2 regions of the Micromonospora sp. NBC_01655 genome follow, and region 1 is predicted to be linked to the other one. Evidence: riboswitches for the same ligand, from Rfam matches in the RefSeq annotation. Region 1 holds a riboswitch; the other holds the start of a gene.
What was found. A riboswitch is a leader RNA that binds a small molecule or an ion and turns the genes downstream of it on or off. The one in region 1 is predicted to bind cyclic di-AMP.
Positions count from the first base shown of each region.

Region 2: linked by a shared signal. The riboswitch ahead of OOK41_RS30805 (hypothetical protein) and the one ahead of OOK41_RS24515 (C39 family peptidase) in region 1 are both predicted to bind cyclic di-AMP.

Region 1 covers NZ_JAPEQF010000001.1:5,413,633-5,418,301, forward strand. The annotation lists gene OOK41_RS24510 (alpha/beta fold hydrolase) at 1-469, opposite strand, end outside; gene OOK41_RS24515 (C39 family peptidase) at 654-1,505, opposite strand; cyclic di-AMP (ydaO/yuaA leader) riboswitch at 1,739-1,881, opposite strand; gene OOK41_RS24520 (hypothetical protein) at 2,195-2,956, opposite strand; gene OOK41_RS24525 (hypothetical protein) at 3,089-3,475, opposite strand; gene OOK41_RS24530 (acyltransferase) at 3,677-4,669, opposite strand, start outside.
Region 2 covers NZ_JAPEQF010000001.1:6,972,898-6,977,566, forward strand. The annotation lists gene OOK41_RS30795 (heavy metal translocating P-type ATPase) at 1-747, opposite strand, end outside; gene OOK41_RS30800 (YibE/F family protein) at 1,115-2,518, shown strand; cyclic di-AMP (ydaO/yuaA leader) riboswitch at 2,685-2,816, shown strand; gene OOK41_RS30805 (hypothetical protein) at 2,820-3,842, shown strand; gene OOK41_RS30810 (carbonic anhydrase) at 3,922-4,669, opposite strand, start outside.

The sequences.
Region 1 (4,669 bases):
CGACGGGATCGTCCGGGGCGACCAGCCCGGCCAGGCCGGACACCCGCAGGTAGCGGCGGGCCGCCTCGTCCCGGGAGGCGAACCAGGCCACGGGGCGGGCCGCCAGCTCGCGGGCCCGGTCCAGCTCGGCGGCCGACCAGGCGGCCTTGATCCCGAGGCCGACCACCACGTCGACGGGCAGGCCCCGGCCGCGCGCGGCCAGCGCGAGGCCGACCACGCCGCCCAGCGAGTGTCCCAGGACCACGAGCCGGTCGCCGGGGCGCAGCACCTCGGCGACCCGGTCGGCGAGGCCGGCGAAGGTGTAGGCCGGCAGTGCCGGCGACCAGCCGTGGCCGGCCAGGTCGGGTGCCAGCCACCGGCCCGGCCAGCGGCTCTCCAGCAGCGGCGCGCAGGGCAGCCACACCTCTCCCGTGCCGCCCATGCCGTGCAGCAGCAGCGCCACGCGCCGGGTACCCGTGTCGTCGGTCATGCGGCGCAGTGTCGCACCGCGCGGCCCGCCGGGCGAGCGTCCGGACCGGGAGACGACACCGGCGGACGATACCGACGGGCGACGGCGGGCGGCGGGCGGCGGGCGGCGGCGGTGCCGGGCCGGCGCGGGACGGCACCGGGCCCCGGCTCACGGGGAGAGCCGGGGCCCGGTGGGGGGAGGGTGATCAGGCCGAGTAGCCCCTGGTCGCCGCCCAGTGCGCCAGGGCGACAGTGCTGATCCAGTACGCCGGGACGGCGGGGTCGGCCGAGTCGGCGATCCGCACGGTGCGGCCGTCGTTGCGGTAGCCGACGACGGCGATGTAGTGGCCGCCGGGGAAGGAGTGCCAGCCGCCGTCGACGTCGGTGGCGTCGCCGGCGATGTTCACCACGACACCGCGCCCGGCGCCGACCGCCTGCACCACGTCGGCCTGGAGCCGGTCGATCTGGGCCGCGTTGGCGGCGCCACCCGGGATCATCCGGGTCCGGTACGGGTCGCCCTTGACCATCTCGTTGAGCACCCGGGTGGTGTCCGCGGCCGAGTTGGTGCCCATCTCGGTGGTGCCGAGGCGGCTGGCCAGCCCGTCCTGGTTACTCGCGACGCCGGTGGCGGAGAGCGCGTTGCGCACCGCCGCGGGGCCGCAGTAGTAGTAGGTGGTCTGCGCCTGGTAGTCGTAGTCGAGGAGCTTCGACGACGGCGGCTTCGGGGCGGCCGGCTTCGGGGCGGTCTGCTTCGGGGCCGCCCTGGTGGTCAGGTCGGGGTTCGGCGCGGCCGAGGCGGCGCTCGGCGACGGCGAGGCGCTGGGCGACCCGGTCGCGCCGACCCGGGCCTGGGCGCGGCTGGCCGCGCCGTCGAGGCGGGGTGCGATCTCGGCCACGGCGGCGTTGGTGGTCTGCCGCGGGGCGGGGGTGTCGTCGGCACCGGCCAGCAACACGCCGGTGCCGGAGGCCAGCAGGAGCGCCGCGGCCGAGCCGGCGACGACCTGGTACGGACGCTCGGTGGCGAGACGTCGCAACTGCCGCTTGAGGTGGTCGTTCACGTGTTCCTCCACGGGGATGGGGGAGAGCGGGGGCACCCGGGCATGCGTCGTCGCACGGCGGTGCGGGCGAGACGCCCGCGGCCGGTGGGGACCGCTCTGGGAAGACGCCCGGTCAGCCGGGCGTACGGGTGGGTGCGCCGGTCAGCTCGTCAGCCCGGGGGCTACGGACGCGGGCACCACGGAACCGTGGTGGAGGAACAACCGAGGGGTGGGGGCATGCTGCACGAGGATGGCACTCCTTCCGACACCGCCTACCGGGTTAGCTGACGGATTCGGGCGGGAAGATCGCCCTACCACGGGCCGTGGCCCGCGGATTCACCCCACACGTGCACTGGGTCCCCGGTTCGTGATGGTCACGATTGAGCGGGTCGGCGCGGCGTCGCCTTGTTGCGAACGGGTACCGCACCGGACGGGCCGACATTACTGGCCGGCCTGAGCCCTGCCAACACCGTCCCACCTGCTTAAACCCTCCCCGAACAACTTTCTTGCAGCACATTCGGAGCTGATGCGACTCAATGGGATTGCCGGCCGCCCCGGTGCCGGAGGTCGACAACCGGACGATCGGTCGTGATCGTCGGTGAGTTGTGTCGGCCGATCGGACGCAATGGGTCGACTGCCCGTTTGCGCGGCGACGTGACCGGCGTCACGAGGAAATTCGGGGCGGCTCTCGCTACCGGGCTGGACCGGGTTCAGCCGACCCGGGCCGGGCGCCAGCGGGCGGCCGGGACGGTGCGGCGGGCCGCCGCCGTCGCGGGCCGGGGGGCGGGCACCCGGACGGGGTTGGCCCGCTCCGCGGCGGCGTACGCCTCGGCGGCCAGTGCCCGGGCGGCCTCGGCGGCCAGCTCGGCGTCGCGCCAGGCGGCCCGTTCCCGGGCCACCGCCGCCCGGTGGCCGGCCTGCTTCCCGTCCCGCACCGCCCGGGCCAGCACGACCTCCTGCTGCACCGGGTGCAGCCGGGGGTCCCAGCCGCCCCGGTGCGCGAAGACGTCGCAGAGCTGCCGGATGGACAGCTCGCCGCGCAGGTGGGCGACCGTGGCAGCGTGGTGCAGCCAGCGCTCCCGGGCGGCGTACTCGGCGGGGGTGCGGGGGGTGCGCGGCGCAGGCAGGGCCCACCCGCCGGAGAACCGCCGCGCGGCGGCCTCCGCCTCGTCGTACGCCTGCCAGGCCCGGTCCAGGGCGCCCTGGGCGACCAGCCACGCGTCGCGCCGCCGGCGGGCGGTCTGGGCCGCCCCGGCGGCGGCCACCGCCACCTCCTCGGCGTACCGGCGCAGGTCGGCGGCCTCCTCGACGACCGGGTCGGCGGCGGGCGGGGCGGGGTCGACCGCCGGCCGGTCCCGCTGCGGGCGGGCGACCAGGAAGGTGAGCACGCCGAGGGCCACCACGAGCAGCACCGACCAGATGGCGACGGCCAGCGGCACCTCGACGAGGAACTGATAGAGAACGATGTCCATGGTCGGCACCTCACGGGGGTGGATGCGGGAAGCGGGCTCCGCGCGCCGCCGGGCGGGGCGCGGGCGCGCCACTGGGGCCGGACGGACGGGTGCGGTGGTGAGGTTCGCGGGACGGCGGTGTCGCGGGCGGGGTCAGCCGCGCGGCGGCGCGCGCGAACCGGCGGTCGCCGGGGCGGGGCCGAGGGGCATCCGGTGCGCCGGGGCCGGGTGGACCACGGACCACCCCGCCGGGCCGGCCGGGACCGCGTCGGTGTGCGCGGGGGCGGCCGGGGTGTCGACTGCGGCCCGGCCGGGACCGACCGGGCCGGGGTCGGGTGCCCCGAGGACGGGCGGGCTGCCGGCCGGGGACCAGGCCGCCGCGGGCACGCCAGCGGCGGCGGCCCCGGCGGGCGACACGGCGTCGAACGACAGCGACCCGGCGCCCAGCGAGAAGGCGACCGCGACGGCCAGGCTGGTCAGCATCCGGGCGGTCCAGCGCGCGACCCACCACAGGGGACAGGTCGGCGCGACGGAGAGCACCCGTTCACGCTACCGAAGCCGGCCGCACGACGCACCGCTGCCGGGGCGTGTCGCGACGCCCCGATCGTCCGATTCTTCCCCGGCCCGCCGGCCGCCCGCCGCCGGCACGCGGGCCGCGCCCCGGCCGAACGGCGGGGCGGCGCGGGAACGGGCCGGTCAGCGCGGCTCGGCGCGGGGACGGGCCGTCGGGGGCCGGGCCGGTCAGCGCGGCTCGGGGATGGTGACGTACTCGCGGGGGCGCTCGGGCGTGGGGGCGGCCGTCGTCGCCGGCCCGGGCGGATCGCCGGGGGTCGTCCCGCCGTCGGGGGCCGGCGGTCGGGGTCGGCGGGGCGGCCCGAGCCGGCGGGTCAGCGGCATCTCGACCCACCGGTGCAGCAGCCCGGCCAGTCCCAGGTTCACCAGCAGGAAGCCGACCGCCGCCAGCGGCCCCCACCAGCCGGGCAGCCCCGCGCCGAGTCGGTCGGCCAGCCGCAGCACGGTGACCATGACGAACACGTGCACCAGGTAGAAGGCGAACGAGACCTCGCCGAGCCAGACCATCGGCCGGGACCGCCACGGCGTCCGCGCGCCCCGCACGTCCGCGTCGGCGGCGGCGGCGATGACCAGCAGGTACGCCGCCGCGAGCAGCGCCGCCCACAGCTCGGCGCGGATCCACTGCGCGGCGACGACCCAGGTGGCCACGAAGATCAGGCTGGCCCCGGTGAGGCCGGGGCCCCGCCAGCGCCCCCGGCGCAGCAGCTCGGCCGCGGCGACGCCCATCCAGAACTCCAGGGACCGCACGACGGGGAAGATCTGGGTGAACCACCAGGTGCTCTCCTGCGGCACCAGGCGCTGGCCGGGCCAGAGCGCCACGATCAGCAGGGGCACCGCGACCACCACCGCCCACAGTGCCCCGGGCCGCGCCCGGCGTACCAGCGGCAGCGCGAACGGCAGGCAGAAGTAGAAGAACAGCTCGCAGGAGAGCGACCAGCTCACCGAGTTGACGCTGTAGAAGTAGCCGGGGGTCGGGTCCCAGGCCTGGAGCAGCAGGAGGTTCTCCACCGCGGCACGGACGTTGACCGGGTCGGCGAACACCCAGCCGCCGGTCAGCAGCACCACCGCCCACATCAGCACGTGGTTGGGGTAGATCTTGGCGAGCCGGCGGCGCCAGAAGTCGCGCCGGCGTTCCCCGTCGCGGGCCGACCAGACCAGCAC
Region 2 (4,669 bases), 1.6 Mb from region 1:
CACCTCGACCCGGACCGCCGAGTCGGTGGCCACGGTGCCGGCCACCACCTTGTCCCCGGCCGACCGGCCGACCGGGCGGGACTCCCCGGTGATCATCGACTCGTCCAGCTCGGCGGCGCCGTCGACCACCCGCCCGTCGGCCGGTACCCGGCCGCCCGGCCGGACCAGCAGCACGTCACCGACGCGCAGTTCGGCCACCGGGACCTGGTCGGTGCCGCCGCCCGGCCGGATCCGCTCCGCGTCGTCGGGCAGCAACGCGGCCAGCGCCGCGAGGGCACCCCGGGCCTGGCCGATCGCCTTCATCTCCTGCCAGTGCCCGAGCAGCATGATGGTGACCAGCGCGGCCAGCTCCCACCAGAAGTCCAGGTCGAACGCGCCGACGCTGGTGGCCAGCGACGCGACGTACGCGACGGTGATCGCCATCGCGATGAGCAGCATCATCCCGGGGGTCCGGTCGCGCAGCTCGCGGACCGCGCCGACGAGGAACGGCCAGCCGCCCCACCAGAAGACCACCGAGCCGAGTACCGGGCCGACCAGCGCCCGGCCGGGGAACTCCACCGGGTGGCCGAACCAGCCCGTCACCATGTGGCTGGTGGCGACGATCGGCAGGGTCAGCGCCAGGCAGAGCCAGAACCGGCGGCGGAACATCTCCGGGTCGTGCCCGGCATGCCTGTCGTGCCCCGCGTGCTCGTCGCGCCCCACGTGGCCGGCGTGCTCGTCGCGCCCGGCGGGCTCGTGGTGGGCCATGGTCCCAACATGCCTCTTCGCCGGACCACGCGCCCGCCATACCCCCACGATCGACCGCCATACCCTCACGATCGACACCGGATGCCGCGCAACGGGGGTTCGATCGACGGGAAGAGCGCGGTGTGCGGGATACGGAGTCGATCATGACTGTCCCGGGCCCGCCGGGACACCTCCCGGCGGGCCGCCCGGCGCGCGACCTGCGTTCCCAGGTGAGGATGGCTACCATTTCGGGCGATGGTCGTCCGGATTCCGCATCGCCCGCCCCGCGTACCCCGCCGGGTGGTGCCCGACCCGGCGGCCGGGCCGCTGCCGAACCGCCCCGGGCCGCCGGCCCGTGCCCCGCGCTGACACCGTTTGGAGACCGTCGATGGGCGCCGACCACACCCGACCTGCCCCGCCCACCCCGCCCGGGGTGCGGCGGATCCTCGTCGCGACCGTGGTGCCGCTCTTCGTGATCACCGTGATCGCGGCGGTCGTCCTCTGGCCCCGCGACGGCGGCCCGCGGGGCGACGACAGTGCGGCGGTGCCCCGGTACCACGGCACGGTGACCCGGGTGGTGACCGAGGCGTGCCCGCCGCAGCCGGAGACGCCGCAGGACGGGGGCGGGCCGGGCGCGCAGGACGGCCCGTGCGGCACGGCCACCGTCCGGGTGGAGCAGGGGCCGGACGCCGGGCAACAGGTCGAGACGCCGATCCCGACCGGTCCCGGCGCGCCCACCGTCGCCGTCGACGACCGGATCGTCCTGGTCGAGCTGACCGACCCCGCCGACCCGACGGCCAGCGCCTACAACATCGCCGAGCACCAGCGCGGCACCCCGCTGGTCTGGCTCGCGGTGGTGTTCGCGCTGGCGATCGTCGCGTTCGGCCGCTGGCGGGGGCTGGCCGCCCTGGCCGGCCTGGCCGCCAGCTTCGCCATCCTGCTGACGTTCGTGCTGCCCGGGATCGGCGCCGGCGGGTCGCCGCTGCTGATCGCCGTCGTCGGCTCGGCGCTGATCATGTTCGTGGTGCTGTACCTGACCCACGGGGTGAGCGCGCAGACCTCCGTCGCGGTCCTCGGCACCCTGGGCAGCCTGGTGCTCACGGGCGTCCTCGGCACCCTGGCCACCGCCGCCACGCACCTGACCGGGTACGGCAGCGAGGACGCCACCACCCTGTCGATGTTCCGGGGCGACGTGGACCTGCACGGGCTGTTGCTGGCCGGCATCATCATCGGCTCGCTCGGGGTGCTCGACGACGTCACGGTCACCCAGGCGGCCACGGTGACCGAGCTGGCGCAGGCCAACCCGGGGCTGTCCCGGTTGCAGCTCTACCGGGCGGCCACCCGGGTCGGCCGGGCGCACATCGCGTCCACGGTGAACACCATCGTGCTGGCGTACGCGGGCGCGTCGCTGCCGCTGCTGCTCCTGCTCACCGCCGACTCCCGCCCGGTGACCGAGATCCTGACCACCGAGTTCATGGCGCAGGAGATCGTCCGCAGCGCCGTCGCCACGCTGGGCCTGATCGCCGCCGTGCCGCTGACGACCGGGCTGGCCGCGGTGGTCACCGCGGCGGGCCGGGCCGCCGCGGCCGGACCCGGGCGGCCGGCCGGCGACGGGGACGTCCCGGCCTCGCGTACCCCCGGTGTGGACCGGCGTCCTGCGGAGCGGGACCTCGCGCTGGAGGCGCTCAGCGGCGGGCGGCCCGACGACCGGTTCCCCGGCGGCCCGGCCCGGCCCACCGACCCCCCGGCCCAGTGGGCCGGCCGAGAAGGGAGCACGGACAGCACATGGTGACATCTCGCAGCGTGACCGGGAGTGGCGGCACGCCTGAGAACCGCGTCACTGACTACCGACAGCGATTACGAAATGACGCATTTAGTCGGCATCCGGACGTAGATCCCGAGGATGCCTCTCGGGTAACCTCGCTGCCGGTCACCGCCGAAGGCGCGCAGCGGCGCCTGCGGTGCCGCCGCCCAATCGCCGCGAGGCGAGCCGGGGATCCAGGTACCTGGGGTGCATCCGCGCGAGCGGTAGGGGCCGGTTCCGTCCCGAACCCGTCAGCTAACCCGGTCGGCGGTCGATGGAAGGGAACACTGTGACGGCACCCCTGCGCCGCTGGTTGACACCCGTGGTGGCCGCGTTCGCCGCGTTGGCGATCCTCGCCGGGCCGGCCGCCCCGGCGCTGGCCGCGCCCTCCACCCCCAAACCGTCGGGGCACGAGGAGGACGACGAGCCCCAGTTGATCACCGACGTCATCGAGGCGGCCAACCGGGAGTACGCCCAGGCCAAGACGAGGCTCGACAAGTCCACGAAGCGCCAGCTCCAGCTCGCCATGGAGGTGAAGCGGGCCGAGCAGGAACTGGAGGCGCTCGCCCCGCAGGTCGGCGAGATGGCCGCCCAGTCGTACCGGACCGGGCGGATCGGCCCGATGGCGGTGCTGCTGGAGAGCGGCGCACCGGACTCGTTCGTCAAGCGCGCCACCGCCCTCGACCAGCTCAACATGATCAACGCGCGGAAGCTGAGCGAGGTGAACGACGCCAAGGAGCGCGCGGTGCAGGCCAAGCTCGCGCTCGACGCCGAGATCCGCGAGCAGAAGAAACAGACTGCGATCATGGCGAAGAAGAAGTACGACGCCGAGAAGTCCCTCGCGCTGGTCGGCGGCAAGGGCTTCACCGGTGGCCTGGTCAACGCCACGTCCCCGGTCGCGAGGATCGCGCCGGGCCGGAGCTCGGACGGCGACTGGCGTCCCGAGTCGTGCAGCGAGAACGACCCGACCACCTCCGGCTGCATCACGCCGCGCACGCTGCACGCGTACAAGGAGACCAAGAGGGCCGGCTTCAGCCGGTTCGTCGGCTGCTACCGGCCGGGCGGGCCGTGGGAGCACCCCAAGGGCCGCGCCTGCGACTGGTCGTTGCAGAACAGCGGGTTCGCTCCCTGGCACAACAACGACACCCGGATGTACGGCAACAACCTCGCCGCGTTCCTCATCCGCAACGCCGACCGGCTCGGCATCTACTACGTCATCTGGAACCGGCAGATCTGGTTCCCGGCGACCGGCTGGAAGTCCTACAGCGGGCCCTCCAACCACACCGACCACGTGCACATGTCGCTGCTCTGACGACGCCGCCACGCGATCGAGGGCCGTCCCGCATCCCAGCGCGGGGCGGCCCTCGTCGTGTCGCGCCGCTGCGGGCGCCTCAGGCGGCGGCCGGGGCGCTCAGGGCGTTCGGGGCGGCCGGGGCGCTCAGGGCGTTCGGGGCCGCCGGGGCGCTCAGGGCATCCGGGGCGTCCGGGGCGTCCGGGGCGGCGGCGACGGCCGGGACGGAGCCGGCGGGCACCGCGGCCACCGTCCGCACCTCGCCCGCGCTGAGCCGGTACGACATCCCGACCACCGCGCACCGCCCGGCGGCGACCTCGGCGGCCAGCACGGGCGAGTCGGCGAGCATCGCCTCGACGGTCTGCGCGATGTGGATGTCGACGATCCCGTCGATGTCCTCGACCCCGCGCTCGGCGGCCCGGTGCAGGCTGGGCACCACGGCGTCCACCACGGCCCGCAGGTGGCCGACGGGCGGGGTGCCGGTGCTGGCCGCCGCCCGGGCCGCCTGCACGGCGCCGCAGGAGTCGTGCCCGAGCACCACCACCAGCGGGGTGCCCAGCACGGTCAGCGCGTACTCCACGCTACCCAGCACCTCGGGGCCGACGGTGTGCCCGGCGGTGCGGACCACGAAGAGGTCACCCAGCCCCCGGTCGAAGATGATCTCGGCGGCCAGCCGGGAGTCGGAGCAGCCGACGATCACGGCGAACGGGTGCTGGCCGTCGGCGACGGCCGCCCGGTGGCTGGCGTCCTGGTTCGGGTGGCGCGGCACCCCGGTGACGAACCGGCGGTTGCCCGCGTGCAGCTCCGCGAGGGCCCGGTCCGGGGCGAGCGGGCCGGGGTCGCCCGGG